3 regions of the Hydrogenophaga aquatica genome follow, and region 3 is predicted to be linked to each of the others. Evidence: predicted binding sites of a transcription regulator. Region 3 holds the regulator's gene; each other region holds the start of a gene.
What was found. The regulator sigma-54, encoded in region 3, starts transcription at its own class of promoters, with help from an activator protein. The targets are predictions, from matches to a motif close to TGGCANGNAANCTGCTTT.

Region 1 (10,331 bases), on a different contig from region 3:
CCACGCCGGTGGTGTCCACCGCCTTCATGCGTTCGACGATGTCGAAGAAGCCGTTCAGCTTGGCCTGCATGCCCAGGGCATGGGCTTCGTCCAGCTCCAGCCGCGCCAGGTGGGCAATGCGGCCGATGTCTTGCAAAGTGAGGGACATGGGGTTGAGAGTTTGGTGTCACGCGGCTTTGCAACCGCGTGTAAAAACTGAGAAAAAACCGCCTGCCAGCAGCAAGTTACCGCAAGTTATGCACAGGCCTTGCGGTATTATCCCGTGTTTGACGCGGCAGTATCGTGCGGGCTCGCCGCCGTGCCCCCCGATTTTGCCCTGTCGCCAGGAACACCCCCCGTTTTTTCAGCTGACCCACACATTCCCGGCTCTGCCCGCGCGTCTGGCCAAGCGGGCCACAGGCAGGCCGCACAGGATTTTCAAACATGTTCGAATCGTTTCGTCGGCATTTCTCCACCGACCTGGCCATTGACCTGGGCACTGCCAACACCCTGATCTACGTTCGCGGCAAGGGCATCGTCCTGGACGAACCCTCCGTCGTCTCCATCCGCCACGAAGGCGGCCCTCAGGGCAAGAAGACCATCCAGGCCGTGGGCCACGAGGCCAAGGCCATGCTGGGCAAGGTGCCCGGCAACATTGAGGCCATCCGCCCCATGAAGGACGGCGTGATCGCCGACTTCACGGTCACCGAACAGATGCTCAAGCAGTTCATCAAGATGGTGCACCCGCGCTCCATGCTCAAGCCGAGCCCGCGCATCATCATCTGCGTGCCCTGCGGCTCCACCCAGGTGGAGCGCCGCGCCATCCGCGAATCGGCGCTGGGCGCTGGCGCGTCTGAGGTCTACCTGATCGAGGAACCCATGGCAGCGGCCATCGGCGCCGGGCTGCCGGTGTCGGAAGCCTCCGGCTCCATGGTGGTTGACATTGGCGGCGGCACCACCGAAGTGGGCGTCATCTCCCTGGGCGGCATGGTCTACAAAGGCTCGGTGCGCGTGGGCGGCGACAAGTTCGACGAAGCCATCATCAGCTACATCCGCCGCAACTACGGCATGCTGATCGGCGAACCCACCGCCGAAGCCATCAAGAAGCAGATCGGCTCTGCCTTCCCTGGCTCCGAAGTCAAGGAAATGGAAGTCAAGGGCCGCAACCTGTCAGAGGGCGTGCCGCGCAGCTTCACCATCTCCAGCAACGAGGTGCTGGAAGCCCTGACCGACCCGATCAACAACATCGTTGGCGCCGTCAAGACCGCGCTGGAGCAGACCCCGCCCGAACTGGGCGCGGACATTGCCGAACGCGGCATGATGCTGACCGGCGGCGGCGCGCTGCTGCGCGACCTGGACCGCCTGCTGGCCGAGGAGACCGGTCTGCCTGTGCTGGTGGCCGAGGAACCCCTGACCTGCGTGGTGCGCGGCTGCGGCATGGCGCTGGAACGCATGGACCGCCTGGGCGGCAGCATCTTCACCAACGAGTGACCCCGGGGCGTTGCCGGCCATGCCGCTGGGAACCGTAGACCGCACACCCCCGCCCTTCTTCAAGCAGGGCCCGTCGGCCCTGTCCAAACTGATGGTGCTCAGCGCCGTGGCGGTGCTGCTCATGGTGGTGGACGTGCGCATGCACTGGGCCGCCCCGGTGCGTTCGGCGGTCTCTGTCGCGCTGTACCCATTGCAATGGCTGGCCTTGCAGCCGGTTCGCCTGGCAGGCTTGACCGGCGAGCACTTCAGCAGCCTGGCCGCCGCACAGAAAGACGCCGAGGAAGCCCGCGCTGAACTCACCCGCCAGGCGCAGCGTGCCGCGCTGGTGGAACACCTTGCCCAGGAGAACCGCGAACTGCGAACGCTGCTGAGCATGGGAGAGCGCTTGCCAGTGGGCGCGCGGGGCGCCGAGGTGCTGTACGAGACGGCCGACCCTTATTCACACAAGGTCGTCATCAACCGCGGGAGCGTGCAAGGCGTGCTGCTCGGGTCTGCGGTGATGGACGGCTACGGTGTGCTGGGACAGGTGACCCGCGTGTACCCCATGGCCTCCGAGGTGACGCTGCTGATAGACCGGCAGCAGGTGATCCCCGTGGTGAACACGCGCACTGGTCAGCGCAGCCTGGCGTACGGGCTGTCGCAAGCCGGCGGCGGCCAACTGGAGCTGCGCTTCGTGCGGGCCAGCACCGACACGGAAGCGGGTGACATCCTCACCACCAGCGGTATCGACGGCGTCTACCCGCCGGGCCTGCCCGTGGCCCGGGTCACGGAAGTCTCCAGCCGGGGCCAGGCAGGTTTTGCCCGCATTCTGTGCGAACCCATGGCCAAGATGGACCACTCGCTTCACGTGCTGGTGGTCGACCCCCAGGAGAAAAAACCACTGGACGCCCTGACCGACAAGGAGCAGAAGCGATGATCATGCGTCCGGGCCAGGCCTTGCTGTTGCCAGCCAGCCCGTGGTTCATCTGGAGCACCCTTTTCGGGGCGCTGTTCCTGAACATGCTGGTGCACATCGGCCTGGCGGGCCGCGCGGCCTGGATACCGGATTTCCTGGCCCTGTGCCTGGTGTTCTGGAGCATCCACCAGCCTTTGCGGGTGGGCGTGGGCGCGGGCTTCGCCTTCGGCCTGCTGCTCGATGTGCACCAGGGCTCCCTGCTCGGGCAGCATGCCCTGGCCTACACGGTGCTGACCTACCTGGCCATCGTCATCCACCGCCGCATCCTTTGGTTTGACCTGCGCACCCAGGCCGTGCACACACTGCCACTGTTCATCGTGGCGCACGTCATCCAGCTGATGACGCGGCTGCTGGCCGGACACGGCTGGCCGGGCTGGCCGCTCATGCTGGCCCCGTTGCTGGAGTCGCTGCTGTGGCCGCTGGTGACGATTGTGCTGCTCGCACCGCAGCGGCGCGCCCACGACCTCGACGAAAACCGGCCCATCTGAACCGCGCATGACCGAGCTCAAGGACATCGAGCACCAGTTGGGCCTGTTCCGGACCCGTGTGCTGGTGGCCGCCGCAGCGGTGCTGGTTGCGTTCGGACTGATCACGCTGCGCCTCGTGCACCTGCAGATACAGCGGCACGACGAACTCGCCACCCAGGCCGAGACCAACCGCACGGCGGTCATCCCCATCGTGCCCAGCCGGGGCCAGATCATCGACCGCAACGGCCTGGTTCTGGCCGACAACCTGTCCGTCTACACCCTGGAAATCACCCCTTCCAGGGTGATCGATCTGGAACAGACCATCGAGTCGCTTTCCCAGCTCATAGAGGTTCCCGCACGGGACGTACGCCGGTTCAAGCGTCTGGTGGCGGAATCCAAGCGTTTCGACTCCCTGCCCCTGCGCACGCGCCTCAGCGACGAGGAGGTGGCCAGGGTCGCCGCCCAGCTTCACAGGTTTCCCGGGGTCGAGATACAGGCACGCCTGCTCAGGCACTACCCCCTGGGGGAAACCGGCAGCCACGTCATAGGCTATATCGGGCGGATCAACCAGCGAGAGAAGGAATCGATGCTGGACTGGCCCGACGAGGACCAGGCCAACTACCGCGGCACCGAGCACATCGGCAAACTCGGTGTGGAGCAAAGCTACGAAGGTCTGCTCCACGGCACCACGGGTTTCGAGCGGGTCGAAACGTCTGCTGGCGGGCACGCGGTGCGCACGCTCACGAGCACACCGCCCGTCAACGGCCACCAGGTGCGGCTGTCGCTCGACATCCGGCTGCAGCATCTCGTCGAAACGCTTTACGGCGATCGCCGGGGCGCGCTGGTGGCCATCGACCCGCGCAGTGGAGAGATCCTGGCGCTGGTCAGCATGCCCACCTTCGACCCCAACCTGTTCGTCGAGGGGATCGACACCGAGAACTGGAAGGCGCTCAACGAGTCGATCGACAAACCCTTGCTCAACCGCGCACTGAGAGGCACCTACCCTCCTGGCTCGACCTACAAGCCATTCATGGCGCTGGCAGCCCTGGAAAGCGGCAAGCGCAAGGCCGAAACGGTGATCAACGACCCCGGCTTCTGGATGTTCGGCAACCACCGCTTCCGCAGCCATGGCGACCATGGCCTGGGCGCCGTGGACCTGCGGCGCAGCATCGTCATGTCGAGCAACGTCTACTACTACACCCTCGCCAACGAGATGGGGGTCGACGCCATCCACGATTTCATGCAGCCGCTGGGGTTCGGCCAGATCACGGGCATCGACCTGCGTGGTGAAGTGCGGGGCGTTCTGCCAAGCCAGGCCTGGAAACGCAACACCTACAGCAAGCCGGAACAGAAGCGCTGGCATGCTGGCGAGACCATTTCACTGGGCATCGGCCAAGGCTACAACAGCTTCACCATGCTGCAGCTGGCCAACGCCATGGCCACCCTGGCCAACGGTGGCACCCGTCACACCCCCCACGTGACTATCGCTTCGCAGGACTCCGTGTCACGCACCGTGACCCCCACTGTGCGTGACACGGGCACCCCGCTGGGCTACAACAAGACCCACGTTCAGCAGGTACTGTCAGCAATGGAGGCAGTGACCACGGAGGGCACATCCACCCGCGTGTTCGCGGGCGCCGCCTACCGCAGCGGCGGCAAGACGGGCACGGCCCAGGCGGTGACCATCGGCCAGAAGGACCGCTACGACGCGCGGCGGCTGGAGGAACACCAGCGCGACCACTCGCTCTACGTGGCCTTCGCCCCCGTGGAAGACCCGCAGGTTGCACTCGCAGTGGTTGTCGAAAATGCAGGCTTCGGTGCAGCGCATGCGGCCCCCATCGCACGCCGGGTGTTCGACTACCTCCTGCTCGGCCTCTACCCCAGCGAGGAAGACATCCAGGCCACGCGGCAGGGCAAGACCTCGGCCCCCATCGGGGTGCCAAGGCCGGTCAGCGAAGTCAACTGGCCCCCAGCGCAGCGCTGACTACCCGCGCCCGCCGTGTCAGGGCGTGGCGGCGTAGGCGTCCCAGCCCGTCTTGAGGATCAGCGCGGTGACCACCAGCAGGAACATGCCGCGCACGAAGCCCGCCCCGTGCTTCAAGGCCATGCGGGTACCCAGCACGCTGCCGATCACGTTGGCCACCGCCATACCGATGGCAAGGTGCCACCACACGTGCCCCTTCCATGCAAAGAGAAGCAGCGCGGCAAAGTTCGACGTGACATTCAACAGCTTGGCCGACGCACTTGCGTGCAGGAAGTCGTACCCCAGCCACCTGACAAACAGGAAGACGAAGAAGCTACCCGTTCCCGGGCCGAAGAAACCGTCGTAGAAACCGATCGTCAAGCCAAGGACGCAGGCGGCAAGGGTTTCGGCCCGGCCCGCGAAACGTGGCCGGTGCTCACGCCCCAGATCCTTGCGGGCCAAGGTGTAAAGCAGCACCACCACCAGCACGCCAGGCAGGATGCGGCGCAGGAATTCCGGCGACACCACCGTCACCAGCCAGGCGCCAGCCATCGAACCGCCGAAACACACCGCGGCCGCAGGCAGCAGAGCCTTCCAGCTCAACTCCACCCGCCGCGCGTACTGCACCGTGGCCGCCGCGGTCCCCCAGATCGAAGCGCTTTTGTTCGATCCCAGCAATGTGGCCGGGTGCGCCTGGGGAAACGTGGCGAACAATGCAGGCAGCAGAATCAGCCCGCCCCCGCCCACGATCGAGTCGACAAACCCTGCCAACCCCGAGGCCAGCGTGACAATGAACCATTCCATGGGCCGCGATTGTGCCTGCTCGCGGCAAGCCCGGCCCGCCCCATGAAAAAAAGCCCGCGAGCCGAAGCTTCGCGGGCCGAACCAGGCTGCCAGCCTGGTGTGTGTGACGTTGACGGATCAGCGGTTGTAAGCGGTCTCGCCGTGGGAGCTGATGTCCAGACCTTCGCGCTCGGCTTCTTCGGTGACACGCAGGCCGACCACCATATCCACGATCTTGTAGGCGACAAACGCAACCACTGCAGACCAGACGATGGTGATCACGACACCTTCGGCCTGAACGAACAGCTGGCTGGCGATGGAGAAGTCCTCGGCGCCCGTGCCACCCAGGCCGGGGGCAGCGAACACACCGGTCAGCAGGGCACCCACGATACCGCCGACGCCGTGCACACCGAACACGTCGAGCGAGTCATCGGCGCCCAGCATTTTCTTCAGGCCGGTCACGCCCCACAGACACAGGAAGCCTGCGACCAGACCGATCACGATGGCGCCCATCGGGCCGACGGAACCGCAGGCCGGGGTGATGGCAACCAGACCAGCCACGGCACCGGACGCGGCACCCAGCATGGAGGCCTTGCCCTTGCCCAGGGCTTCGCCCATGGACCAGGCCAGCACGGCAGCGGCGGTGGCCAGCAGCGTGTTGACGAAGGCCAGCGCGGCACCGGCGTTGGATTCGAGGTTGGAGCCGGCGTTGAAGCCGAACCAGCCCACCCACAGCAGGGAAGCACCCACCATGGTCAGCGTCAGGCTGTGAGGCGCCATGGCCTCCTTGCCGTAGCCGATGCGCTTGCCCACCATGTAGGCACCCACCAGGCCAGCCATGGCGGCGTTGATGTGCACCACGGTGCCGCCAGCGAAGTCCAGCGCGCCCTTGTCGAGCAGGTAGCCACCGGCGCCCCACACCATGTGAGCGATGGGCAGGTAGCTGAACGTGAACCAGATCACGCTGAAGAGCAGCACGGCGCTGAACTTGATACGCTCGGCGAAAGAGCCGACGATCAGGGCGCAGGTGATGCCAGCGAACGTTGCCTGGAAGGCCACGAAGATCACCTCGGGAATCTTCACGCCTTCGGTGAAGGTGTCCGCCAGCGACTCCGTGTTGATGCCCGCCAGGAACACTTTGTCCAGGTTGCCGATGATCAGCCCCTCGCCGCCGAACGCCAGGCTGTAGCCGTACACGGCCCACAGCACGGAGATCAGCGAAAAGACCACCATGACCTGCATCAGCACGGACAGCATGTTCTTGCTGCGCACCAGGCCTCCGTAGAACAGCGCCAGGCCAGGCACGACCATCATGATCACGAGCAGGGTGGAAACCATCATCCAGGCCACGTCGCCTTTGTCGACGGTCGGGGCCGGAGCCGCTTCGGCTGCGGCAGGTGCGGCTGCCTCGGGGGCAGCAGGCGCAGCGGCTTCTGCAGCTGCGGGAGCAGCGGCCGCCTGTTCGGTGGCGGGAGCCGCAGCATCGGTCGCCTGCGCCATGGCAGAGAAACCGCCCAGAGTGAGTCCCAGCCCCAGACAGAGGCTCAATAGAAGTTTTTTCATATGCTTGCTCTTTGTTGTGGGTGAGGGTTGATCACAGGGCTTCGGCGCCCGTTTCGCCAGTGCGGATGCGCACCACCTGCTCCAGCGGGAACACGAAAATCTTGCCGTCTCCGATCTTGCCGGTGCGTGCGGCGCCTTCGATGGCTTCGATGACGCGCTCGACCAGTTCGTCGGAAACGGCGGCTTCAATCTTCACTTTGGGCAGAAAGTCCACCACGTACTCCGCGCCGCGGTACAGCTCGGTATGGCCCTTCTGACGCCCGAAGCCCTTGACTTCGGTCACGGTGATGCCTTGCACGCCCATGACGGAGAGCGCCTCGCGCACCTCGTCGAGCTTGAACGGTTTGATGATGGCGGTTACCAGCTTCATGGTGTGTCTCTCTAAAGGATTGAACAACGGCAATGGTCTAACAAGAAACATGCCAGGCTGCCCCCTCTCGCCAAGAGACGCCCCACCTCCGGCCTGGCGGCAGACGCGGCGCGGTAAGATGAAAAGAACAAAACGCGATATTGCACCAATAAGGTGCATTTAGTCGAGGCGCACAGAAAAAGTGCGCCCGCCAGAAGAAAACAGGGAGTAGATGGACATGAGCTTGTCATTGGTGCAAAGCCGCACACTCGTGGGGCTGGATGCGCGACCGGTGTGCGTGGAAGTTCACCTGGCGAACGGGCTGCCCAGCTTCACGCTCGTGGGTTTGGCCGACACCGAAGTCAAGGAGGCGCGGGAACGGGTGAGGTCGGCCATCCAGAATGCCGGCCTTGAATTCCCCAGCAACAAGCGCATCACCGTGAACCTGGCGCCAGCCGACCTGCCCAAGGAATCCGGCCGGTTCGACCTGCCCATTGCACTGGGCATCCTGGCGGCCAGCGGACAGATAGACGGCTCCCGGCTGGCGGGGTACGAATTTGCCGGCGAACTGTCCCTGGGCGGGGAATTGCGTCCCATCCGGGGCGCGCTGGCCATGGGCCTGGCCCTTTGCGCACCCGGCGCCCCCGCAGGCGCACGCCTTGTCCTGCCCCCGGGCAGTGCAGAAGAGGCGGCCCTTGCGCGTGATGCAAGGGTTTACAGGGCCCGCCATCTGCTCGACGTGGCACGGCAGTTCGCCACGGCAGAGACGCCGCCAGGCGGCGACATGGAAGACGGCTGGCAGGCCGTCGAGGCCTGTGCACCCCGATCCCACGCGTTGGAGCCTGACCTGTCGGACGTGAAGGGGCAGGCCGCCGCACGGCGAGCGCTGGAGATCGCTGCCGCGGGCCAGCACAGCCTGTTGCTGGTGGGTCCTCCGGGCTCGGGCAAGTCCATGCTTGCACAGCGCCTGGCGGGGCTGCTGCCGCCCATGAACGACCACGAAGCCCTGGAGAGCGCAGCCGTTGCCTCGCTCGCTGGCCGCTTCCGTCTCGACAGGTGGGGACAGCGCCCCACCAGCGCCCCTCACCACAGCGCGAGTGCCGTGGCACTCGTTGGCGGCGGCTCACCGCCCAAACCCGGCGAAATCTCGCTCGCCCACCACGGCGTGCTGTTCCTTGACGAGCTGCCCGAATTCCCACGCAGCGCACTGGAGGCGCTTCGCGAACCGCTGGAAACGGGCCAGATACGGATATCCCGTGCCGGACGTCAGACGGACTTCCCCGCCCGCTTCCAGCTGGTGGCAGCCATGAACCCATGCCCCTGCGGCTACCTGGGGGCACCCCACAAGAGCTGCCGCTGCACGCCCGACCAGGTCAGCCGCTACCAGGGCAAGCTCAGCGGTCCGCTGCTCGACCGCATCGACCTGCACGTGGAAGTGCCCATCCTTGCCGCCGACACGCTGATGGCAGCCCCCCGGGGCGAACCCAGCCAGCAGGTCCGGGGTCGCGTGGCCGCGGCGCGTGAACGGGCACACCGCCGCCAAGGGCACCCGAACCAGTTGCTGCAAGGCGACGCCCTGGACCGGCACATCTCGCTGGAACCGGCCGCAAACCAGCTGCTGCAAACGGCGGCCACCCGCCTGGGCTGGTCTGGCCGGGCCACCCACCGGGCGATGCGGGTGGCGCGGACCATCGCCGATCTGGCAGGGAGCGAAACGGTGCTCGCCGCCCACATGGCAGAGGCAATGCAGTACCGGCGCTCGCATCTCTGAACAGAATGGCCTGTTTTGCGCGGCATCGTTGGCAGAAGTAGCAAGTTTGTGCACAATCCCCAGGCATCCCACTCCACATTCAACGCCTACCCGCTCATGCTCGCCGCCCCCCTGTCCGCCGCCTCCAACGTTTCCCCCTGGCCGTCCCCCCCTTACGCCAGTTACCAGGATGCCGGCACCGGGGACCTGCCCTGCGAGGTGGAAGGCAGCAACGGGCAGACCAGGGATTGCGTGCTGGTGGGGCTGAACCTGCCGGAACGCACCGCCTACGTGCAGGTGCCGCCCTCCAAGGTGAGCATGCCCCTGCGCTTTTCGATGTTCCGCCGGATTCGCATCAAGACGGCACTGACACCCACCGGCGTGGCGGCCACGCCGTCCATCGACGCCCATGCCTTCCAGCAACTGCTCGATTACCGGACTCGCATCCTCTACCGCCTGACTTTCAGCGACGGGCAGACCGAGGAAGGCGAGACCATCGGACACGTGGAGATGGAGCAGGGACTGTTCCTGTTCCGGCCCCTGAACGAGCACGACAGCGTCGAACGGGTGTTCATCCCCCGGGAAAACTACCGTGACGTGCAGCTGGGTGCGGCGATCGGGCAGGTGCTGGTCGAGCAGCAGGTGGTGACGCACGACCAGGTGGAAATGGCGGCCAGGGAGCAGGAAACACTGCGCAGCCGCAAGCTGGGCGACTACCTGGTGATCAAGGAAATCGTCAAGCCTGAACAGCTTCTCGTGGCACTGGAGCAGCAGTCCAAGATGCCGATGGTCCGTATCGGTGAGGCACTGACCGCGCTGGGTCTGGTCTCGGAACAGCAGCTCAAGGAAGCGCTGGAACGGCAGAAGACCGAGCGCACCGTCCCGCTGGGGGAACTCCTCGTCAAGAGTGGCCAACTCTCGCGGCAGGACCTGCGGACCGCGCTGGCACGCAAGATGGGCTACCCGGTGGTGGACCTGTCCAAGTTCCCGATGGACCAGGAGGCCTTGCGGCGCGTGCCGGTAACGCTGGC
Region 2 (10,331 bases), on a different contig from region 3:
GCGCTACGCCAAGCACGTGCTGTTCGAGCTGCTGGGGGTTGGGCGTTCCACCCCGGAGCGCGAGCAGGCGATGTTTGACGCCCGGGTCGCGTTCGAAGATGGGCTGCGCTATCTGAATGGCATTCCCCTGTCGAGCGCGGCCATCCGCGACGGGCTGGCTGCGGCCGCCCAGGGCTGGGAGCAGATGTTGGCCTGCGCCAGTGGCGCGGCACGGGTGGCGGGCCGCGACCGGGCCGCGCGGCTGGAACTGCTGGCCAACGCCAGCGAAAACCTGCTGGAGGTGTTCGAGCAACTGTCCGCCCAGTACGAGAGCAGCATGCAGATGCTGATGGGGTGATGGCTGCCATCGCACCATCCTTGGGCGTGCTTCTTGCTTGAGTTGGTGCATGGCATTCGACATCGACATTGGCTTTGTCTCGCAGGCGGGCCGCAAGGACATCAACGAAGACTTCTGCGCTGCCATGCTGCCTGCACCCGGGCAGGAGGGCTGGGGTTCCATCGTTGCCATCGCGGATGGCGTGAGCACTGGCGGCATGGGCAAGGAAGCGGCGCAGACCAGTGTCACCAGCCTGGTGCGCGACTACTTCGGCACGCCCGAAACCTGGGACACCACCGTGGCGCTGGACCGCGTGATTGCCGCGCAGAACGCCTGGCTGGCGGGCGTCAACCGTCGCCGCCAACCGGCCATGGGGTTGACGACGCTTACCGCGCTGGTGCTGCGCGGTCAGTCCTACACCCTGGCGCACGTGGGCGACACGCGCTGCTACCTGCTGCGCGAGGGGCAGCTCCAGCGCCTTACACACGACCACGCGGTCAACCACCCAGACCTGCGCCACCAACTGCTGCGCGCCGTGGGGGCAGAGGATCACCTCGTGGTGGACTACCTCCAGGGCGACCTCCACGTGGGTGACCTGTTCGTGCTGGTGTCAGACGGTGTGCACGGCAAGCTGACCGAACGCCGCATGCGCGAACTGCTGAACGCATCAACTTCACAACAGGCCAGCCAGGCGCTGGTGGATGCCGCGCTGGCTGCGGGCAGCGACGACAACGTCACCGCCATGGTGGTGCGCGTGCTGGGGCTGCTCGACGCGTCGCTGCACGATGTGGCGCGCGTGGCCGAGGCGCTGCCCCTGCCCAGCCATCTCAAGGTGGGTGACGTGCTGGACGGGCTGACCGTGACGGCGCGCGTGGCCGACAACGGGGTCAATGTCCTGTACCAGGTGCGCGAACCCGCCAGCCAGACGCTCTACGCGCTCAAGGCGCTGCACCCCTCGCGGGCGCACGATCCCGACGAGCGTGCCATGCTGGCTCACGAGGCCTGGCTGGCGTCACGCATGCGCACATCGAGCGTGGCCAATCACCTCGTGCACATCCACGACACGTTGCCCCATGGCCGGGCGCGCTCGGCCTTCTACCTGCTGTACGACTGGCACAGCGGCGAGACCCTGCACCAGATGCTGGAACGCCAGAAGCGGTTCACACCCACACAGGCGGTGGGCCTGGCGGTGCAGGCCCTGCGCGTGCTGGGCCGCTTGCACCGGCAGGGCGTGGTGCACCGCGACGTGAAGCCCGAAAACCTGCACCTGGGTGAAGACGGCGTGCTGCGCCTGCTGGACATGGGCGTGGCCCTGACGGGGCGCGAACCCGAAAGCATGCGGCGCCTGCACGCGGGCACGCCCAGTTACGTGAACCCGGAGCAATGGGGTTTCCAGCTACGTGCTCTGGCAGCGGCGCCGGAAGGCGAGCATGAACTGCCCAACGCCCAGAGTGACCTGTTTGCCCTGGGCGTGACTCTGTACAAGCTGCTGACCGGCAAGCTGCCCTACGGCGAGGTGCTGCCCTACCAGGTGGGGCGCTACTACCGTGATCCCACGCCGCCCAGCCGCCACAACCCCGAAGTGCCGATCTGGCTGGACCACGTGGTCCTGAAGGCCGTGGCGCGGGACAAGGCGCAGCGTTTCGAGACAGCGGAGGAATTCGCGCTGGCGCTGGAGCGAGGGGCTTCCCGCCCGTTGACCGCGCCCCACCCGGCCACCCTGGTGGAGCGCGACCCGCTCGTCATCTGGAAGATGCTTTTCGCGGTTAGCGTGCTCTTCAACCTGCTGCTGATTTACTGGCTGCTCTTCCTGCCGAAGTGAAGTCCGGCGCTGCGGGGCGTGCCCGCCCGCCTTTCTCGGCCCAGGTGCGCGTCCAGCGGATCTGCATCACGCGCAGCATCAGCAACATGCCCAGGGCCAGCAAGGCGAACGCCACAAAACCCCACAGGTAGGTGTCGGTGTACTGCTTGCTCAAACCCATGGCATTGGGAATGAAGCCGCCGCCCAGCGCGCCCACCTCGCCAATCATCGATCCGGCCACGGCCGTGGTCATGGGCCAGCGCAGGGGCACCAGCTGGAACAGCGCGCCGTTGCCTGCGCCAAGCGCAGCAAAACAGAACATGAAGAGCAGGGTGGTGATCACCAGCGAGCCGCCGGACAGACCGCACAGCACCAGCGACACGGCCACCACACCCAGCACGCCCGACAGGGTGTTTATGCCGCCAATGCGGTCAGAAATGTAGCCGCCCACCACGCGCACGGCCGAGCCCATCAGCGCCGCCAGCATGGTCAGCTGACCGGCCTCCACCTTCGTCACGCCGAACTGGTCGTGGAAGTAGGTGGGCAAAAAGCTCGATAGGCCGATGAAGCCGCCAAAGGTCACCACGTAGATCAGGCTGAAGGCCCAGCCGTCCTTCTCGAACAGGCAGGCAATGTGCTGCCTGAAGGTCTGGTGTTCCACGTCCGGCGGCTCCTTGGCAAACACCAGCATCACCACCATCGGAATCAGCATGAAGAAGGCGGCCAGGCCGTACACGGTCTGCCAGCCGAACTTCATGGCCAGCGGCGGGGCGAACAGCACGGCCAGCACCGTGCCCGAGTTGCCCGCGCCCGCAATGCCCATGGCCAGCCCTTTGTGCTGGGGCGGGAACCAGCCCGAGCCGAGCGACAGCGCCACGCCGAAGCTGGCACCCGCGATGCCCAGCAGCACACCCATGGCCAGCACGTGGTCGTACTCGCTGATGAAGAAGTAGCCGTAAGCCAGGGCGACGATGATCAGGCCCATCTCCACCATGGCCGCGTTCTTGCGGCCGATGTACTGCGCCAGTATCCCCAGCGGAAAACGCATGAGCGCCCCGGCCAGGATGGGCACGGAGATCATGAAACCCTTCTGCGCAGCGGTGAGATCGAAGGCTTCGCTGATGAAAGGTGCCATGGCACCGTTGAGCACCCAGACCGCGAAACAGAAGTCGAAGTACAGGAATGCAGCGAAGAGGGTGGGCGCATGCCCGCTTTTCAGGAATGTGCGAAAGCCCGCCATGGCGTGAACCTTGTAAGAGGAGGGGGGGAACGGGGGGTGTCCCGGACCGGCGCTGGCCCGGAGGCAAGAGGTGCATCCATGCGGCGGCAGCCGCGGTGGAATGCAGAGGGAGGATGTCAGGCCGTCGTTAGCCTGAAACAGCGTGAGCAAAAACCGTGCCTCGGAAAGGGCGTGGCTGTGACGCTCTTTCCGAGGAGGTTTGTCCCGAATCGGGTGCTGTGGTGCACCATCTTGGTGATTCAGGGCGGGGCGTTGTCTCTCTCTGCCCGCTTTTTGTGGTTCAGGCGGCCTTTTCCACGTGGACCTGGCGGGTGTACAGGAAGTCGATCACCGCCTTGCGGTACTGCAGGTAGGCCGGGTCTTCGGCCAGCTCCACGCGGTTGCGCGGGCGCGGAAGTGCCACTGGCAGCACCTCGCCGATGGTGGCGGCAGGGCCGTTGGTCATCATCACGATCTTGTCGGCCAGCAGCACGGCCTCGTCTACGTCGTGCGTCACCATCACCACCGTGCTTTGCGTGCGTGCCACGATTTCCAGCAACTCGTCCTGCAGCTTGGCGCGGGTCAGGGCGTCCAGCGCGCCAAAGGGCTCGTCCATCAGCAGCACCTTGGGCTCCATGGCCAGGGCGCGGGCAATGCCCACACGCTGCTTCATGCCGCCAGAGATTTCGCCCGGGCGTTTCTGCGCGGCGTGCGCCAGTCCCACCAACTCCAGCGCTGCATGAGTGCGCGCGGTCAGCTGGGCCTTGTTCTCGGCAGCGGCACCGGTGCTTTTCGCCCCCGCGCCAAACACGCGTTCTACGCCCAGGTAGACGTTCTCGAAGCAAGTCAGCCACGGCAGCAGCGAGTGGTTCTGGAACACCACGGCGCGTTCCGGCCCGGGCCCCGCGATCTCGCGCCCGGCGCACAGCAGCACGCCATCGGTGGGCGTGGTGAGCCCGGCAATCAGGTTGAGCAGCGTGGACTTGCCGCAGCCCGAGTGGCCGATCAGCGCCACGAATTCGCCCTTGGCGATGCTCAGGTGGATGTCGCGCAACGCGGGGAACAGGCCCTTCTTGGTCTTGAAGGTCTGGGCCACGCCCTGGATGTCGATGTACTTTGCGTCGTTCATGATTTCACCTCTTCGAACGTGAAGGCCGTGGCCAGCTTGATCAGCGCCATCTCCAGCAGCAGGCCCACGGTGCCGATGACGAAGATCGCCACGATGATGTTGGTGACGTTGAGGTTGTTCCACTCGTCCCACACCCAGAAGCCAATGCCCACACCGCCCGTCAGCATCTCGGCGGCCACGATCACCAGCCACGCGGTGCCCACGGCCAGGCGCACACCCGTCAGCATGTAGGGCAGCACGGCGGGAAACAGGATCTTGGTCACGATCTTCCACTCGCTCAGGTTCAGCACCCGGGCCACGTTCATGTAGTCCTGCGGCACGCGCTGCACACCCACGGCGGTGTTGATCACCATCGGCCAGATCGAGCAGATGAAGATGGTCCAGATGGCGGCCGGGTTGGCGCCCTTGAACACCAGCAACCCGATAGGCAGCCACGCCAGCGGCGACACCGGCCGCAGCAGGCTGATGAGCGGGTTGAACATGCGGCTGAGGAAGCCGAAGCGTCCGATCATGAAGCCCAGCGGAATGCCCACCACCGCCGCCAGGCCGAAGCCCATGGCCACGCGCTGCAACGACATCAGCACGTTCCAGCCCACGCCCTGGTCGTTGGGGCCGTTGCGGTAGAACGGGTCCGAGAAGATCTGCAGTGCCTGCCTGCCCGTTTCCAGGGGCGACGGGATGCTGCTGCCCGTGGACACCGACACCAGGTACCACACCCCGATCAACAGCAACAGGCCGAGCACTGGCGGGACCACCCGCTGTGCCAGCTCCGTCAGATCGATCCAAGGGGCTTTGCGGGTCACCGCCTGAGGCGGTGTTGGCGCGGGTTTGCTGACAGCTTTGGTTGCCAGAGCCTGGGCCATGGTGGCGGGTTTCGCCGTGCTCGTCACTGGCGTGGCCGCTTCCAGCGGTGAATGAAAGACTGCGCTGACCATGGTGTTCTCCTCAGACCTTGACCTTGAAACTGTCTGCGTACTTCGCCGGGTCCTTGCCGTCCCACACCACGCCGTCCACCAGCTTGTGCGTGCGCATCTCGCTCTTGGGCAGGGGGGTCTTGCTGGCCGTGGCGGCCTGTTTGTAGATGTCGATGCGGTTGATGGCCTTGGCCACCCCCAGGTAGTCGGGGTGGTCCTTGATCAGACCCCAGCGCTTGTGCTGCGTCAGGAACCACATGCCGTCGCTCAGGTAGGGGAAGTTCACGGCACCGTCGTTGTAGAACTTCATGTGGTTGGGGTCGTCCCAGGTCTTGCCCATGCCGTCCTGGTAGCGGCCCAGAATGCGCTGGTTGATTGCGTCCACGCCGGTGTTCACGTAGGCGCGGTCGGCGATCGTCTCGGCCATCTTCAGTTTGTTTTGCAGGCCAGCGTCAATCCACTTGCCCGCCTCCAGAATGGCCGCCGTCACGGCGCGCGCCGTGTTGGGGTACTTCTGCACGAATTCAGCAGTGGTGCCCAGCACCTTTTCGGGGTGGTCCTGCCAGATGGCCTGGGTCGTGGTGGCGGTGATGCCGATGCCGTCCATGATCGCCCGGTGGTTCCAGGGTTCGCCCACGCAGAAGCCGTCCATGTTGCCCACGCGCATGTTGGCCACCATCTGGGGCGGCGGCACGGTGATGACCTTGGCGTCCTTCATCGGATTGATGCCGTGGGCTGCCAGCCAGTAGTAGATCCACATGGCGTGCGTGCCGGTGGGGAAGGTCTGCGCGAACGTGTACTCGCGCTTGTCCGTTTGCATGAGCTTGGCCAGGCTGGCGCCGTCCACGGCCCCCTTGTCTGCCAGCTTCTTGCTCAGCGTGATGGCCTGGCCGTTGTGGTTCAGGTTCATCAGCACTGCCATGTCCTTCTTGGGACCGGCCGTGCCCAGGTGCACACCGTAGATCAGACCGTACAGCACGTGGGCGAAGTCCAGTTCGCCGTTGACCAGCTTGTCGCGCACGCCAGGCCAGCTCGCTTCCTTGGTGGGGATGATCTTGACGCCGTATTTCTGGTCGAAACCCAGCACCGATGCCATCACTACACTGGCGCAGTCCGTCAGCGGGATGAAGCCGATCTTCACTTCCTTCTTCTCTGGCGCATCCGAGCCCGCTGCCCACACGCCGTGGTGGCCCAGGGTGGAGAACAGGGCAGCGCCTGCCAGCGCGCCCCCTTTCTTGATGAGTTCGCGCCGGTTGGGCTGCGCGGCCTGGGGTTCGGCGCGGGTTTCGACGGGGCTGGCGGTGGAGGGGAGGATTCGGCTCATGGCAATTCCTTGACAAGCGATGACCAAAAACAAAAACGGCGCCCATCACGCCGGCCGCTTTCGCAGACCGGTGATGGACGCCGTTGTCCGGGGGTGTGTCGTATCAGGACACTGGATTGGCGCCGCCGTTGGCCCAAACCGTCGATGGGGTTAAAGCACCTTCCGTGCCAGCTCTTTGTTCCAGTGGAGTGTCCGTCTTGCCGGTCAGGGCCATGCCCTGGGCTGGGCCTGCGCCCAGGCAGTGCCCAGCATGGTGCATGGTCAGGGATTTCCAAGAATGGTGCACCGCAGCAGTGCCCCCGGGCACGCTGTCAGCGCAAGCGGGCGGGCAGCACCTCAGCCATGGACAGCACGGCCTCTGCCACTTCCACCAGCCGCCGGCCCTGGTTCATGGCCATCTGCCGCATCGTGCGGTGCGCGTCCTCTTCGCTCAACTGGCGGTGTGCCATCAGCAGGCCCTTGGCCCGCTCGATCACCTTCCGCTCGTTCAGGCTGGCGCGCACGGTGTCCAGTTCCTCTTCCATCTTCTGCAGGCGGTGGGCCTGGGCATGCAACAGGTCCAGCACCCCTCGGTCAAGTTGCGAGCCCAGTGGGCGAACCGGTGCCTGCGCCTCCAGGGCGTCGGGTTCCTCAAAGAAGGGGGCGTGCGTTTCGGGCGCCACGGGGGATTCGTTCAGCGTGGCCTTCAGTCTCTCCAGGTTCTCCAGCTCCAGCCGGGCCTGCGCGAGCTTTCTGTCGCACAAGGCCTGCAGCGCCTGCGACAGGTGCATCTCCACCGTGCGCATGGCATCAATGCGGGCGCTGCAGCCTTCGAACCATGGTGTGCTCCACGCCGTGTTGAGCGCTCCGCCGTCGGCGCTCGTGCACAGCACGCGCCGCATCCGTTCCAGCTCGGCCAACTGCGGGGCCGACAAGCTGCTCTCCCACAAGGTGCGCGTACCGGGGTCGGCGAAGTCGGCGAACACCTCCAGGCACTGCTCCTGCGACTCGATCAGCCGCATCAGCCGCTGCTGCTGTCGGGCGTCCGCGCGCCCGGCGGCGAACATGGCGGCACCCGTGGCGCGCTCCTGCCCCACAAATTCCTTGCCCTGCATGAAGTTGAACAGGCTGACCAGCATGCGGGAAACGTCGGGATCGGTGGCCGTGTCTGCGGCCTCGAACACCACCGCCAGCAGGCCCGCGACCAGTTGCACGTAGGCCGCGGTCGCGCGCGGCGCGTCCCAGCGCTGGCGTTCCACACGGCGGCGCAGGCCGGGCAGGGCGTCCAGCCCCTGCAGCACGTAGGCAATGCGGCTGAACAGTCTCGCCCCGTTGGTCATGCCCTGCGGTTCGATGTTGAGTTTGTCAAAGCTGGCGCGCAGGGCTGCTTCGGTGGCGTCGCTGGCCAGCAGCTGCTCCTGGCGTGCGGTGCTGGCGTGAGCGCCGCCCGAGCCCAGGAAAAGATTCGTCAGCCCGCGCTCGCGCTGCAGGTCGTGGATCATGCGGGCGGTGGTGTCCACCAGCACGCTGGTCTGCGCCAGCTGGCGCAGATCGGCGATCTCGCAGCGCTTGGCCGCGACCAGGAAGCACAAACCCGTTTTCATCTCTTGAATACCCGCCTTTCGGAAAAACATCAGCAACAAACGTGCCTTGCCCCTGCCGCCCGGCTGGCGTTGGCGCCGCGCTTACACTCGCCGCATGCTGATTTTGGGTATCGAATCCTCCTGTGATGAAACCGGCGTGGCCCTGGTCGACGCCTCGGGTGCGGCCACGCCCAGGCTGCTGGGCCATGCCCTGCACAGCCAGATTGAGATGCACCAGGCCTACGGCGGTGTGGTGCCCGAGCTCGCCAGCCGCGACCACATCCGCCGCGTGTTGCCCCTTACTGCCGCCGCACTTGCCCAGGCGGGGCGCAGTCTGCAAGACGTTGAACTGGTGGCCTACACGCGCGGCCCCGGTCTGGCTGGTGCCTTGCTGGTGGGTGCGGGCGTGGCCTGCGCCATGGCCGCCGCGCTGGGCAAGCCCACCTTGGGCGTGCACCACCTTGAAGGGCATCTGCTGTCCCCCTTCCTCAGCGCCGATCCACCCGAATTCCCCTTCATCGCACTGCTCGTGTCCGGCGGGCACACGCAGCTCATGCGAGTGGATGGTGTAGGCCAGTACCAATTGCTGGGCGAAACCATCGACGACGCCGCTGGCGAAGCCTTTGACAAATCGGCCAAGCTGCTGGGTCTGGGTTACCCGGGCGGCCCAGCGTTGTCCCGGCTGGCGCAGCACGGCGATCCGCAGGCGTTCAAGCTGCCCCGGCCGCTGCTACATAGCGGTGACCTCGATTTTTCGTTCGCGGGCCTCAAGACGGCCGTGTTGACCCAGGCCAAGAAGCTGGGTGACGACCTGCCGTTGCGCCAAGCCGATCTGGCGGCGTCAACGCAGGCGGCCATCGTCGAGGTGCTGGTGAAGAAGGCGCTGGCAGCCGTGAGCCAGTCCGGGTTGCGACGGCTGGTGGTGGCGGGTGGGGTGGGGGCCAACAGCCTGCTGCGCGAGCAGTTGAACCAGGCCTGTGCCAAACGCGGCGTGCGGGTGCATTACCCCGAGTTGCACCTGTGTACCGACAACGGCGCCATGATCGCCCTGGCCGCTGGCTTGCGCGCCCAGGCCGGCCAATTGCCGCCATCTTCCGGCTACGGCTTTGACGTCAAACCCCGCTGGCCGCTGGCCGACTTGTCCCAGGCCGTGCAGTAAACTGGCGCACCCTTTTTGTGCTGGTGTCGCATATGTGACACTTTGCGGGCTGTGTCGAAACCCCTTTGGGCTTCCAAGAGCATCACCATGAAACTGCTGTCTTCCCTGACGCGTCTCGGCACGCGTACCCTGCGTGCGGTCTCGCGCCGCAGCGCCCTGGCCGCCATCGCTTCGATGGCCTGCATCGGCATGGCATCCGCCAACACCCCCGCTGCTGGTGCCCCCATCCGCCTGGCCCTCATCGAAGGCCTGTCGGGCCCCCTGGCCAACACGGGTGAAGCGGTATTCCGCAACCTGGTCTGGGCTACCGAACGCGTCAACGCCCGTGGCGGCGTGCGTCTGCCAGGCGGCGCACGGCCGCTGTTGGTCGAGCGTTTCGACAGCAAGGGTCAGACCGAAGAGGCGCTTTCCTCCTTGCGCGCCGCCGTGGACGCCGACATCCGCATCGTCATGCAGGGCAATTCCTCGGCCGCCGCCGCCGCCCTCATCGACGCCATCAACAAGCACAACGAGCGCGATCCTTCTCGTCAGGTGCTGTTCCTCAACTACTCGGCGGTGGACCCCATCCTCACCAACGAGAAGTGCAGCTTCTGGCATTTCCGCTTCGACGCCCATGCCGACATGCGCATGGCCGCGCTGATGGACGTCATCAAGGCCGACCGAGATGTGAAGAGCGTCTATCTGATCGGCCAGGACTACAGCTTTGGTCAGGCCGTGCAGCGCGAAGCCCGCCGCCAGCTGGGCCTGCAGCGTCCGGACGTCCGCATCGTCGGGGAAGAGCTGCACCCCATGGCCCGCGTCAAGGACTTCCTGCCGTACGCGACCAAGATCAAGGCCAGCGGCGCGCAGGCCGTCATCACCGGCAACTGGGGCAACGACCTGACGCTGCTGGTCAAGGCCGCGCGCG
Region 3 (10,331 bases):
GTCGGGGGTGAGCAGCCAGGCGCTCCAGCCCGCGTAGTGCTTTTTCCAGTGGGCGGCGAGCTGGGCGAAGAAGTCGGTGTTTTCGCCGCCCTCGGCGAACTGGGCCGTTTCGCGGCCCACGGTGCGTGTCATGGGGCGGCCGGCCTGTGCGCGCTGTTCGGCGCGCTGGCCCGCCACGCCAGCGGCGGCAATGCGCTCGCCATAGGGCGGGTTGAGCAGCATCACACCCGGCGCGGCGCTGGGGGGCATGCGTTGCAGGGCGTCGCCGCCGCGCAGTTCGATGGCGTGGGCCACCCCGGCTCGCTCGGCGTTGCGGCGGGCAAAGTCCACCATGCGGAAAGCCACGTCGCTGCCGAAGATGAAGGGCGCGCTGCCAGCGGGCAGTTTCTTCTCGGCGGCCTGTGCCTCCTGCTTGAGTACCTGCCACACATGTGCCTGGTAGGGCATGAGCTTTTCAAAGGCAAAGCGGCGCTGTCGTCCGGGCGCAATGTTCAAGGCGATCTGAGCCGCTTCGATGGGAACGGTGCCGCTGCCGCAGCAGGGGTCGTACAGCGGCACGGGCTGGCCGTTTTCATTCCAGCCGGTCCAGCCGGTGGCGGCAATCATGGCGGCGGCCAGCGTTTCCTTCAGTGGGGCGTCACCCTTGTCTTCACGCCAGCCGCGCTTGAACAGGGGTTCGCCCGAGGTGTCCACGTACACCGTCACGTCGTCCTTGGTCAGGTGGGCAAACACGCGCACGTCGGGGCGGGCGGTGTCCACGCTGGGGCGTGCGCCGCGCTTGTCGCGCAGGCGGTCGCAGATGGCGTCCTTCACGCGCAGCGCGGCAAAGTTCAGGCTCTTCAGTGGGCTGTGCTGCGCGGTGATCTCAACCTTGATGGTCTCTTTCGGTGTGAACCAGATCTCCCAGGCCACGCCGTGGGCGGCGGCGTAGATGTCCTGCTCGCTGCGGTAGGGCTGGCGTGCCAGGCGCACCAGCACGCGCTGGGCCAGGCGGCTGTGCAGGTTGAGCTTGAGGGCGTCACGCCAGCTGGCGTTCACCTCCACGCCGCCGCGCGAGCGCTGCATGGCGGTGTCTGGCAGGCCGGTGACGCGCTGCACCTCGGCGGCCAGAAAGTCTTCCACGCCAGCGGCGCAGGGCAGGAAAAGGGTCAGTGCATTCATTGGTCAAATATCGGTCAGATGGCTTTGCGCAGGTTGGCTGGCGCAATGCGCAGCGATTCGCGGTACTTGGCCACGGTGCGCCGCGCGCACTCGATGCCTTGTTCCTTGAGCATGTCGGAAATCTGGTTGTCGCTCAACGGTTTCTTGGGGTTCTCGCTGGCGACGAACTGCTTAATGAGGGCGCGCACGGCGGTGCTGGAGGCATTGCCTCCCGTTTCGGTGCCCAGCGCCGAGCCGAAGAAGTACTTCAGTTCGTAGGTGCCGAAGGGCGTGGCCATGTACTTGGCGGTGGTCACGCGGCTGATGGTGGACTCGTGCAAGCCCAGCTCGTCGGCAATCTCGCGCAGCACCAGCGGGCGCATGGCCAGTTCACCGTGCATGAAGAAGTTGCGCTGGCGCTCGACAATGGCGCTGGCCACGCGCAGGATGGTGTCGAAGCGCTGCTGGATGTTCTTGATGAACCAGCGCGCCTCCTGCAGCCGCTGCTGCATGCCTTGGGCGTTTTCGCCGCGCTGGCCGCGCATGGCGTTGGCGTAGATGTCCTGCACGCGCAGGCGCGGCATCACGTCGGGGTTGAGCTGCACCTTGAAGCCCCGGCCAGCGGCGGTCACGATCACGTCGGGCACGACCACGTTGCGCTGCACGTCGGCAAAGCGGCGCCCGGGCTTGGGTTCGAGCCGGGCGATCAGCGCCAGTGCCGCGCGCACGAGTTCGTCGCCGCAGCCGCACAGGCTGCTCAGGCGCTTGACGTCGCGCTTGGCCATCAGCTCCAGCGGCTGTTCGCAGATGCTCAGCGCGGCGCGGGCCTCTGGGGTGTTGCGAAGTTCCAGGATCTGCAGCTTCAGGCATTCGGCCAGGTCGCGCGCGCCCACGCCTGCGGGCTCCATGTTGTGCAGCCAGTGCAGCGCGGTCTGCAGCAACTGGTGCAGTTCCTCCTGCCGGGCCAGACGCTCGTCGCCCTGCAGCGTGCGCCCGCGCGCCTGTTCCTCCTGGGCGAGCACGGCGTCGGCCAGTTCGGCCAGGGGTTCGATCAGGTAGCCGTCCTCGTCGAGCGACTCGATGACGAAATACAGTGCGGCGCGCTCGTCGTCGTTCAGGCGCAGGGCCAGGGCTTGTTCGTGCAGGTGCGCGGGCAGGGTGATGTGCTCGCTGGCCAGATCGGCGGCGCTGACGTCTTCGTCGTCGTCGCGCGCGCCGTTGCGCGGCGGGGCGTCGCCACCCCATTCGCTGTCGTCGGGCGTGAATTCCACGCTACCGTCGCCTTCCCAGCTTTGCTCCAGCGGTGTCGCGTCTTCCAGGGGTTCGCTGGACACGTCGGCGGCCGTGTCCGGGCTGCCTGCGGCGGGGGCCTCACCGCTTGCCCACTCGCTTACCTGGTCGCCCAGGCTGGGCGTGGCATCCACCTGGGCCACGCCGAAGTCCTCGCGCTCGGCCGTTTCCGTGTCCCGTTCCAGGAAGGGGTTTTCGTCGAGCATCTGCTCGACTTCCTGGGCCATCTCCAGCGTGCTCAGCTGCAGCAGGCGGATGGATTGCTGCAGCTGCGGCGTGAGCGCCAGATGCTGCGAGACGCGTAAAGACAGGCCCTGCTTCATGCCGGCCTTACATGCGGAAGTGTTCGCCGAGGTAGACGCGGCGCACGTCGGCGTTGTCCACGATCTCGGCCGGGGTGCCCTGGGCCAGCACGTGGCCGTCGCTGATGATGAAGGCGCGGTCGCAGATGCCCAGCGTCTCGCGCACGTTGTGGTCGGTGATAAGCACCCCGATGCCACGCGCCTTGAGGAAACCGATGATGCGCTGGATCTCGATCACGGCGATGGGGTCGATGCCGGCAAAGGGTTCGTCCAGCAGGATGAAGCGGGGGTTGGTGGCCAGCGCGCGGGCGATTTCCACACGACGGCGCTCACCGCCCGACAGCGCGGGGGCCGGTGAGTGGCGCAGGTGTTCCACGTGCAGGTCTTCCAGCAGCTGGTCGAGCCGCGTGGCAATCTCGGGTTCGCTCAGGGCACGGCCCTGGGCGTCGGTTTGCAGCTCGAGCACCGCACGCACGTTCTGTTCCACCGTGAGCTTGCGGAAGATCGAGGCCTCCTGCGGCAGGTAGCCCAGGCCCAGGCGGGCACGGCGGTGTATGGGCAGGTCTTCGATGGATTGTCCGTCGAGGGTGATGTGGCCGTCGTCGGCCCGCACCAGGCCCACGATCATGTAGAACGACGTGGTCTTGCCTGCGCCGTTGGGGCCGAGCAGGCCCACCACTTCGCCGCTGCGCACTTCCAGTGAAACGTCCTTCACCACCAGGCGCTTGCCATAGCTCTTGCGCAGCCCGCGCGCTTGCAGCCGGCTGTCGGATGCGCTGGCCGCCGTCACGGGCGGGTCTCCATCCGGGGGCTGGGTTGCAGGGGGCGGGTGTTGGGGGCCGGGGCCGCGGGAGGCGCAGCCGTGGCGGAATTGGGGGTGAGCACGGCGCGCACGCGGCCCGAGGGGTTTTCGGGGGTGCGGTTGGGGCTGCCACCGTCGACCGAGAACGTTTCGGACTTGTTGTCGTAGATGATGACGCCGCCACTGGTCTGGTCGTTGAGCGTAGCGCCCTTGAAGCGGCGCAAGACCGCCTGGCCGGTGAACTTCACCGTGTCTGCCTGGCTGTCGTAGTCGATGCGCTGGGCCTCGCCCTCGATGAATTCCTGCAGGCCTTCGCGCTTCTGGCGGAAAAAGGCCAGCTTGTCCTTGCCGCCGGTCACCGTGCCGAACTGGTTGCCCTGGGGGTCCTGTCTGACGTCGACCTGGTGGCCGCGGATGACGATAGTGCCCTTGGTGATGACGACGTTGCCGGTGAACACACTGGTCTGCCGCGCGTCGTCGTAGCGCAGGGCATCTGCCTCGACGTTCATGGGCTGGAGGCGGTCTGCGCGTTCGGCGTGGGCGGGCAGCCAGGCAATGGCCGCCACGGCCAGCAGCACGCCACCGAGCAGCGGACGGGTTGGCAGGGGGCGGTTTGAGGACATGGTGGCTAGAGGCACGAAACTTGCATTTAGAGAATGCAACGATTGTAGCCACCCCCTGCGGGGTTTGTGGCGGGGCGTGCCGGCATGCCCCGTGCAAACGCTGGTGGAGTCGTCAGCCCTTGCGGGTTTCGGCGATCAGTGCATTGGCGATCTGAACCGTGCGCGCGGCCTGGCCCGGCACGTAGAAGCGCCCGGCAATGCCCAGGGCGGGGGTGCCCTCCACCTCGTAGGCTTCCTGCAGCTGGGTGGCGCGCTTGACCTTGCCCGTGACGCCGAAGGAGTTGAAGGTCTGGGTGAACTGGGTCTTGTCCACGCCCTGCTTGGCCACCCAGTCGGCGATGTTGTCGAGCTTGCTGAGCCGCTCGTTCCCTTCGTGGATGGCCTTGAACACCTTGTCGTGCAGGGCGTCGAGCTTGCCCATGGCCTCCAGCGCGTAGTAGAAGCGCTGCAGGGGTTCGAAGGCAGCGTTGAAGCCCACCGGCGTGCGCTTGACGACGACGTTGGCGGGCAGGGTCTTCATCCACTCCTTCATCACCGGTTCAAACCGGTAGCAGTGCACACACGAGTAGGAGAAGAATTCGAGCACCTCGATCTGGCCTGACGGGGCGTCCACCGGCACCGGGCGGGCCAGGCGGCGGTAGTCGCTGCCGTCCTTGAAACCGCCAATCTGGGCCCAGGCCATCCCGCTCCAGCCTGCAGTAGCCAATGCGCCAGCGCCTGCCAGGGCACGGGAGAATTCACGTCGTTGCATCTTGTTACGCTCCATCGGTAAGAAAAAGGCCGCATGCGCGGCCAGGCTTTGGGCTGTTGGGTTCACCACCTGCCGGGAAAGTTCCAGCGGGCCGGCATGGTCAGCGCTGCACCCGGACCAGCGTGTTCTCGACGTTCTGGCCATTGAGCCGCTCCTGCATCACGTCGGCTTCCACTTTTTTCTCGAAAGGTCCGATCCGCACGCGGAACACCGGCTTGCCGGCCTGTTCGCGCTCGGTGATCCTGGCGTCGAAGCCCAGCATGGCCAGGCGGGCGCGCTGGGCTTCGGCCTCGTCCGGCCCGCGGAACGCGCCGGCCTGCACGTAATAGACGAAGGGGTCAGGCTGGGGCGCCGCTTCGACGGTCGGCACCTGGCCGGGGCTGGTGGCGGTGCGTGACTGGATCAGTTCACCCAGCGGGTCGCCCTTGCCGGTAGCAGGGGCTTGAGCGGGCGCAGGCGCGGGGGCCGGTGCAACGGCCGTGGCGTCGGGCGCTGGCGCGGTGGCGTCGGGTGACGGGGCCGCCACAGGTTTGCCCCCGAGCGTGGCGTTGGGATTCCAGTCGCGGTTGCGTTCCTTCTCGATGGCTTCCTGGTCGGGTTTGCGCTGCACGCCGCGGTCGACAAAAGGCGCCGGAACCTTGGTGATGTACACGGCCACGGCCAGGGCCACGCCCAGTCCGACGATCAGCCCGACGATGAACCCGACGAGCGTTCCACCTGCTTGTTTCTTCATGTGCATTTACATCTTCCGCGGCGCGCTTACCCCGAGCACCGCCAAGCCATTGTGCAACACCTGCGCGGTGGCTGCCACCAAGGCCAGGCGGGCACGCTTGACGGCCTCGTCGTCGACCAGAATGCGTTCGGCGTCGTAGTAGCTGTGGTACGCGGCAGCCAGTTCGCGCAGGTAGAAGGTCACGTCGTGCGGGGCGAAGTCCTGCGCGGCGGCGGTCAGCATCTCGGGGTACTTGGCCAGTTGCAACATCAGCGCCTGGGCCTGCGGGCCCTCCAGCGCGCCCAGATCGGCGTCTTTCAGGCTGGCGACGTCGCCACCCCAGGACGCCAGCACCGAGCAGATGCGCGCGTGGGCGTACTGCACGTAGAACACCGGGTTGTCGTTGTTCTGCTGGATGGCCAGGTCCACATCGAAGGTGTATTCGGTGTCGGGCTTGCGGCTGAGCAGGAAGAAGCGGACGGCGTCCTTGCTGGTCCACTCGATCAGGTCGCGCAGCGTCACGTAGCTACCCGCGCGCTTGCTGATCTTCACCTCCTCGCCGCCACGCATCACGCGCACCATGGTGTGCAGCACGTAGTCGGGGTAGCCCTGGGGAATGCCCACGCCTGCTGCCTGCAGGCCCGCGCGCACCCGCGCGATGGTGCCGTGGTGGTCGGTGCCCTGGATGTTGATGACCTTGGTGAAGCCGCGCTCCCACTTGGTGATGTGGTAGGCCACGTCGGGCACGAAGTAGGTGTAGCCGCCGTCGCTCTTGCGCATGACGCGGTCTTTGTCGTCACCGTAGTCGGTGGACTTGAGCCACAGCGCGCCGTCCTGCTCGTAGGTCTTGCCCGCGTCCACCAGCTTCTTCACGGTCTGCTCCACGCGGCCGCTGGTGTACAGGCTGGACTCCAGGTAGTACTGGTCGAACTTGACCTGGAAGGCTTGCAGGTCCAGATCCTGCTCGTGGCGCAGGTAGGCCACGGCGAACTGGCGGATGCCGTCCAGGTCGCTCGCGTCGCCGCTGGCGGTGAACTCGCGGTCGTCGGCCTTGACGGTCTTCCTGGCCAGGAAGTCGTTGGCAATGTCCTGGATGTAGTCGCCGTTGTAGGCGGCCTCAGGCCACTCGCCGTCGCCGGGCTTAATGCCCTTGGCGCGCAGCTGGGTGGAATTGGCCAGTGTTTCGATCTGCACGCCCGCGTCGTTGTAATAGAACTCGCGGTGCACGTTCCAGCCCTGGGTCTCGAACAGGTTGCAGATGGCGTCGCCCAGCGCGGCCTGACGGCCGTGGCCCACGTGCAGCGGGCCGGTGGGGTTGGCGGAGACGAACTCCACCAGCACGCGCTGACCGTTGTCCTTCTGTTGACCAAAAGCGGTGCCTGCGGCCAGCACCTCACGCACCACTTCCTGCTTGGCGGCAGGCTTGAGCTTGATGTTGATGAAGCCGGGGCCAGCGATTTCGATGGCATCCACCCAGCGCTGGTAGGCGGGTTGCGCGTTCAGTGCGTCCACCAGGGCCTGCGCCACCTGGCGCGGGTTCTGCTTGAGCGGCTTGGCCAGTTGCATGGCAGCGGTGCAGGCGTAGTCGCCATGGGCAGCCACCTTTGGGCTTTCGAAAACGGGGGCGGGCGCGGTGTCGCCGGCGAGCGCGCGCAAGGCGTCGCCCAGCCCGGCCAACAGGTCTTGTTTGATTTGCAGCATGGGGGAGATTTTAGGCGGGCGGGTCGCCAGCTGCTGATTGCCGCAAAACACCCGCTGCCTGCTTCACCGCAGCCGTGAGCCGCTGGGCCGACACGGGTTCGCGCGCCCAGTGCTGCCAGTACAGCGCCACGTCCACGGTGGCGCCGGGCAGTACCTCTACCAGTTCGGGGCGGCCAAGGCGGCGCGCTAGGTGGTGTTCGGGCACCATGCCCCAGCCCAAACCGAGTTCGATGGCCGTCTCGAAGGCGTCCACGGCGGGGGCGTAGTGGCGCGGGTAGCTGGCCTGGCGCAGGCCAAAGTGCTGCTCCAGAAAGGCGTCCTGCAGGGCGTCCTTGCGGTTGAAGATGATGGCGGGCTGCGCCAGCAGCTTGTGGGGGGAGACGCGGCCCTGCGGGGTCAGGCACTTCTGAGCCACGGCTGGCGCGGCCACACAGCGGTATCGCATCACGCCCAGGGGTTCGGCCACGCAGCCGCGCATGGCCTGGGACAAGGTGGTGACGCAGCCCATCACCTCGCCGCTTTTCAGCGCATCGTGGGTGTGGTCCTGGTCGTCGATGACGATGTCCAGCAACAGCCGGTGGCGCTGCAGGGTGGCCGCCACGCCGGGTACGAACCAGCTGGCGACGGAGTCGGCGTTGATGGCCACGCCCAGGGTCTGCCAGGCCTTGCCGCGCCCGCTGCCTGAGGCCCCGGCGGGGCCTTGCAGGCCAGCCAGCAGGTCGGCTTCCATCATCTGCACCTGTTTGGCGTGGGTGAGCAGCGCCTGCCCTGCAGGTGTGGCGCGCACCTGCTTGCCGCGCACCAGCAGACGCTGGCCCAACTGGTCTTCCAGCGCCTTCACGCGCAGCGAGACGGCGGCCAGCGTCAGGTGCAGCGACTGGGCCGCAGCGCGAAAGCTGCCTTGCTCGACAACGGCGTTGAGGGCTTCAAGTTGGCGGGGGTCGAGCATGGCTTGAGTAAAACTTGACCGATCAGGAAAAAGATCGGTTCAGTTTAAACCTGCCCTTGGTGATTCAAGCTGCACCCACCAGCGGCAACCCGCTGTGGTCCTTCAGCGCCACGCCGGTCTGCCCCAGGCGCAGACCTTCGCGCACCAGCCAGGCCAGGCGGCCAGCGGCGGTGCTCACGTCCTGCCCCGCCGGGCGGACGTTGGAGATGCAGTTGCGCTGCGCGTCGGTGCAGCCCACGCGGGGGGCGATCGTCAGGTAAATGCCCACGCTGTCGGGCGAACTCAGCCCCGGGCGTTCGCCCACCACCATGGCCACCATGCGGGCGCCCAGTTGCTCGCCCACCTCGTCGGCCACGGCCACGCGGGCCTGCTGCACCACCACGGGCGGCGCCAGTGTCACGGTGCCGTCAAGGGCTTGCCTGATGGCGCGCAGCAGCGGCGCTGCGTGGCGCTGAATGCCCAGGGCCGACAGGCCGTCACCCACCACCAGGGCCAGGGTGGGGGCGGCCTGCCCTTCGCGGCACTGGGCCAGGCGTTCCAGGCTGGCGTCGTCCAGGCGGCGGCCCAGGTCCGGGCGCAGCAGGTACTCGTGCCGGTCGTGGGCGCGGCTGTGCAGCAGCAGGGGGGCGGGCCAGCCGTCGGCTTGCAGTTCGGCGCACAGGGTGCTGGTGTCCAGCGGCAAGTGGATGGCGTCGCGCGCCTGGGCATGTGCCAGCGAAAACTCCAGCACCTCGCGCGTGGGCAGGCTCACGCCGCTGCGCCCCAGTGCGATGCGTGCGGGGGTGTGCCGCTTCAGGTGGAACCAGGGGTCGGGCAGTGGCGGAGGCGTTTCGTTGGCTGCCAGCTCCAGCGGGTCGGGTGCCACGACTTCAAGTTTCATGCAGCCTCCGGCAGGGTCCACAGCGTGTGGGGCAGGGCGGGCTGGCGGCCAGGGGGCCGCAGGCGGCCCGTTGCGTCGGTCACGCCCACGCGCTGGAGCCAGGCCTCGAATTCGGGCGCGCGTTTCAGGCCCAGCATCTCGCGCAGCACCAGCGCGTCGTGGAAGGATGTGCTCTGGTAGTTCAGCATCACGTCGTCCGCGCCGGGCACGCCGATCAGGAAGTTCAGCCCCGCCGTGGCCAGCAACACCATCAGGTTGTCCATGTCGTCTTGGTCGGCTTCGGCGTGGTTGGTGTAGCAGATGTCGCAGCCCATGGGCAGGCCCAGCAGCTTGCCGCAGAAGTGGTCTTCCAGCCCGGCGCGGGTGATCTGCTTGCCGTCGTACAGGTATTCCGGGCCGATGAAGCCCACCACCGTGTTCACCAGCAGTGGCCGGTAACGGCGCGCCACGGCGTAGGCGCGCGCCTCGCAGGTCTGCTGGTCCACCCCGTGGTGGGCGTTGGCCGACAAGGCGCTGCCCTGGCCGGTTTCAAAGTACATCACGTTGCTGCCCAGCGTGCCGCGGCCCAGGGCGTGGGCCATGGCGTGGGCCTCGTCCAGCAAGGCCAGGCTGATGCCGAAGGAGCGGTTGGCCCCTTCGGTGCCCGCAATGGACTGGAACACCAGGTCCACCGGCGCGCCCATGCTCATGGCCTGCATGGTGTTGGTCACGTGCGTCAGCACGCAGGTCTGTGTGGGTATGGCACCGCGCTCCAGCACCTCAGCCAGCACGTGGTTCAGGCGCACCAGATCAGGCACGCTGTCCGACACGGGGTTGATACCCACCACCGCGTCGCCCGCGCCGTGCATCAGCCCGTCGATCATGCTGGCCACGATGCCAGCCGGGTCGTCGGTCGGGTGGTTGGGCTGCAGCCGCACCGTGAGGTGCCCGCGCAGGCCCTGCGTGTTGCGAAAGCGGGTGATCACTTCGCAGCGGCGCGCCACCAGCATCAGGTCCTGGTTGCGCATCAGCTTGCTCACGGCGGCCACCATTTCGGGCGTCAGGCCGGGGGCCAGGCGGCGCAGCGCGTCGGGTGTGGCCTGCTCGCCCAGCAGCCAGTCGCGCAAGCCCCCTACCGTCAGGGCCGAAACCGGTGCGAAGGCCTGTGCGTCGTGGCTGTCGATGATGAGGCGCGTGACCTC

Region 1: a site for sigma-54 is predicted at 7,609-7,626, ahead of glnK (P-II family nitrogen regulator). Genes of this name have one in related genera too.
Region 2: a site for sigma-54 is predicted at 6,856-6,873, ahead of ACYVHH_RS00260 (CmpA/NrtA family ABC transporter substrate-binding protein). Genes of this name have one in related genera too.

Annotation. Positions count from the first base shown of each region.
Region 1 covers NZ_BAAGVK010000012.1:94,780-105,110, reverse strand. Annotated here, with positions in the region: gene gatC (Asp-tRNA(Asn)/Glu-tRNA(Gln) amidotransferase subunit GatC) at 1-148, opposite strand, end outside; gene ACYVHH_RS11765 (rod shape-determining protein) at 424-1,470, shown strand; gene mreC (rod shape-determining protein MreC) at 1,490-2,386, shown strand; gene mreD (rod shape-determining protein MreD) at 2,383-2,913, shown strand; gene mrdA (penicillin-binding protein 2) at 2,921-4,876, shown strand; gene ACYVHH_RS11745 (TSUP family transporter) at 4,895-5,659, opposite strand; gene ACYVHH_RS11740 (ammonium transporter) at 5,777-7,201, opposite strand; gene glnK (P-II family nitrogen regulator) at 7,233-7,571, opposite strand; gene ACYVHH_RS11730 (YifB family Mg chelatase-like AAA ATPase) at 7,789-9,321, shown strand; gene ACYVHH_RS11725 (GspE/PulE family protein) at 9,418-10,331, shown strand, end outside.
Region 2 covers NZ_BAAGVK010000001.1:49,825-60,155, reverse strand. Annotated here, with positions in the region: gene ACYVHH_RS00285 (type IV pili methyl-accepting chemotaxis transducer N-terminal domain-containing protein) at 1-337, shown strand, start outside; gene ACYVHH_RS00280 (protein kinase domain-containing protein) at 387-2,138, shown strand; gene ACYVHH_RS00275 (nitrate/nitrite transporter) at 2,095-3,357, opposite strand; gene ACYVHH_RS00270 (ABC transporter ATP-binding protein) at 3,638-4,465, opposite strand; gene ntrB (nitrate ABC transporter permease) at 4,462-5,328, opposite strand; gene ACYVHH_RS00260 (CmpA/NrtA family ABC transporter substrate-binding protein) at 5,411-6,703, opposite strand; gene ACYVHH_RS00255 (nitrate- and nitrite sensing domain-containing protein) at 7,015-8,286, opposite strand; gene tsaD (tRNA (adenosine(37)-N6)-threonylcarbamoyltransferase complex transferase subunit TsaD) at 8,381-9,424, shown strand; gene ACYVHH_RS00245 (branched-chain amino acid ABC transporter substrate-binding protein) at 9,512-10,331, shown strand, end outside.
Region 3 covers NZ_BAAGVK010000024.1:70,911-81,241, forward strand. Annotated here, with positions in the region: gene ACYVHH_RS16565 (THUMP domain-containing class I SAM-dependent RNA methyltransferase) at 1-1,161, opposite strand, end outside; gene rpoN (RNA polymerase factor sigma-54) at 1,176-2,753, opposite strand; gene lptB (LPS export ABC transporter ATP-binding protein) at 2,761-3,522, opposite strand; gene lptA (lipopolysaccharide transport periplasmic protein LptA) at 3,519-4,157, opposite strand; gene ACYVHH_RS16585 (thiol:disulfide interchange protein DsbA/DsbL) at 4,270-4,908, opposite strand; gene ACYVHH_RS16590 (SPOR domain-containing protein) at 5,009-5,641, opposite strand; gene argS (arginine--tRNA ligase) at 5,648-7,321, opposite strand; gene ACYVHH_RS16600 (HTH-type transcriptional regulator ArgP) at 7,332-8,270, opposite strand; gene eutC (ethanolamine ammonia-lyase subunit EutC) at 8,335-9,150, opposite strand; gene ACYVHH_RS16610 (ethanolamine ammonia-lyase subunit EutB) at 9,147-10,331, opposite strand, start outside.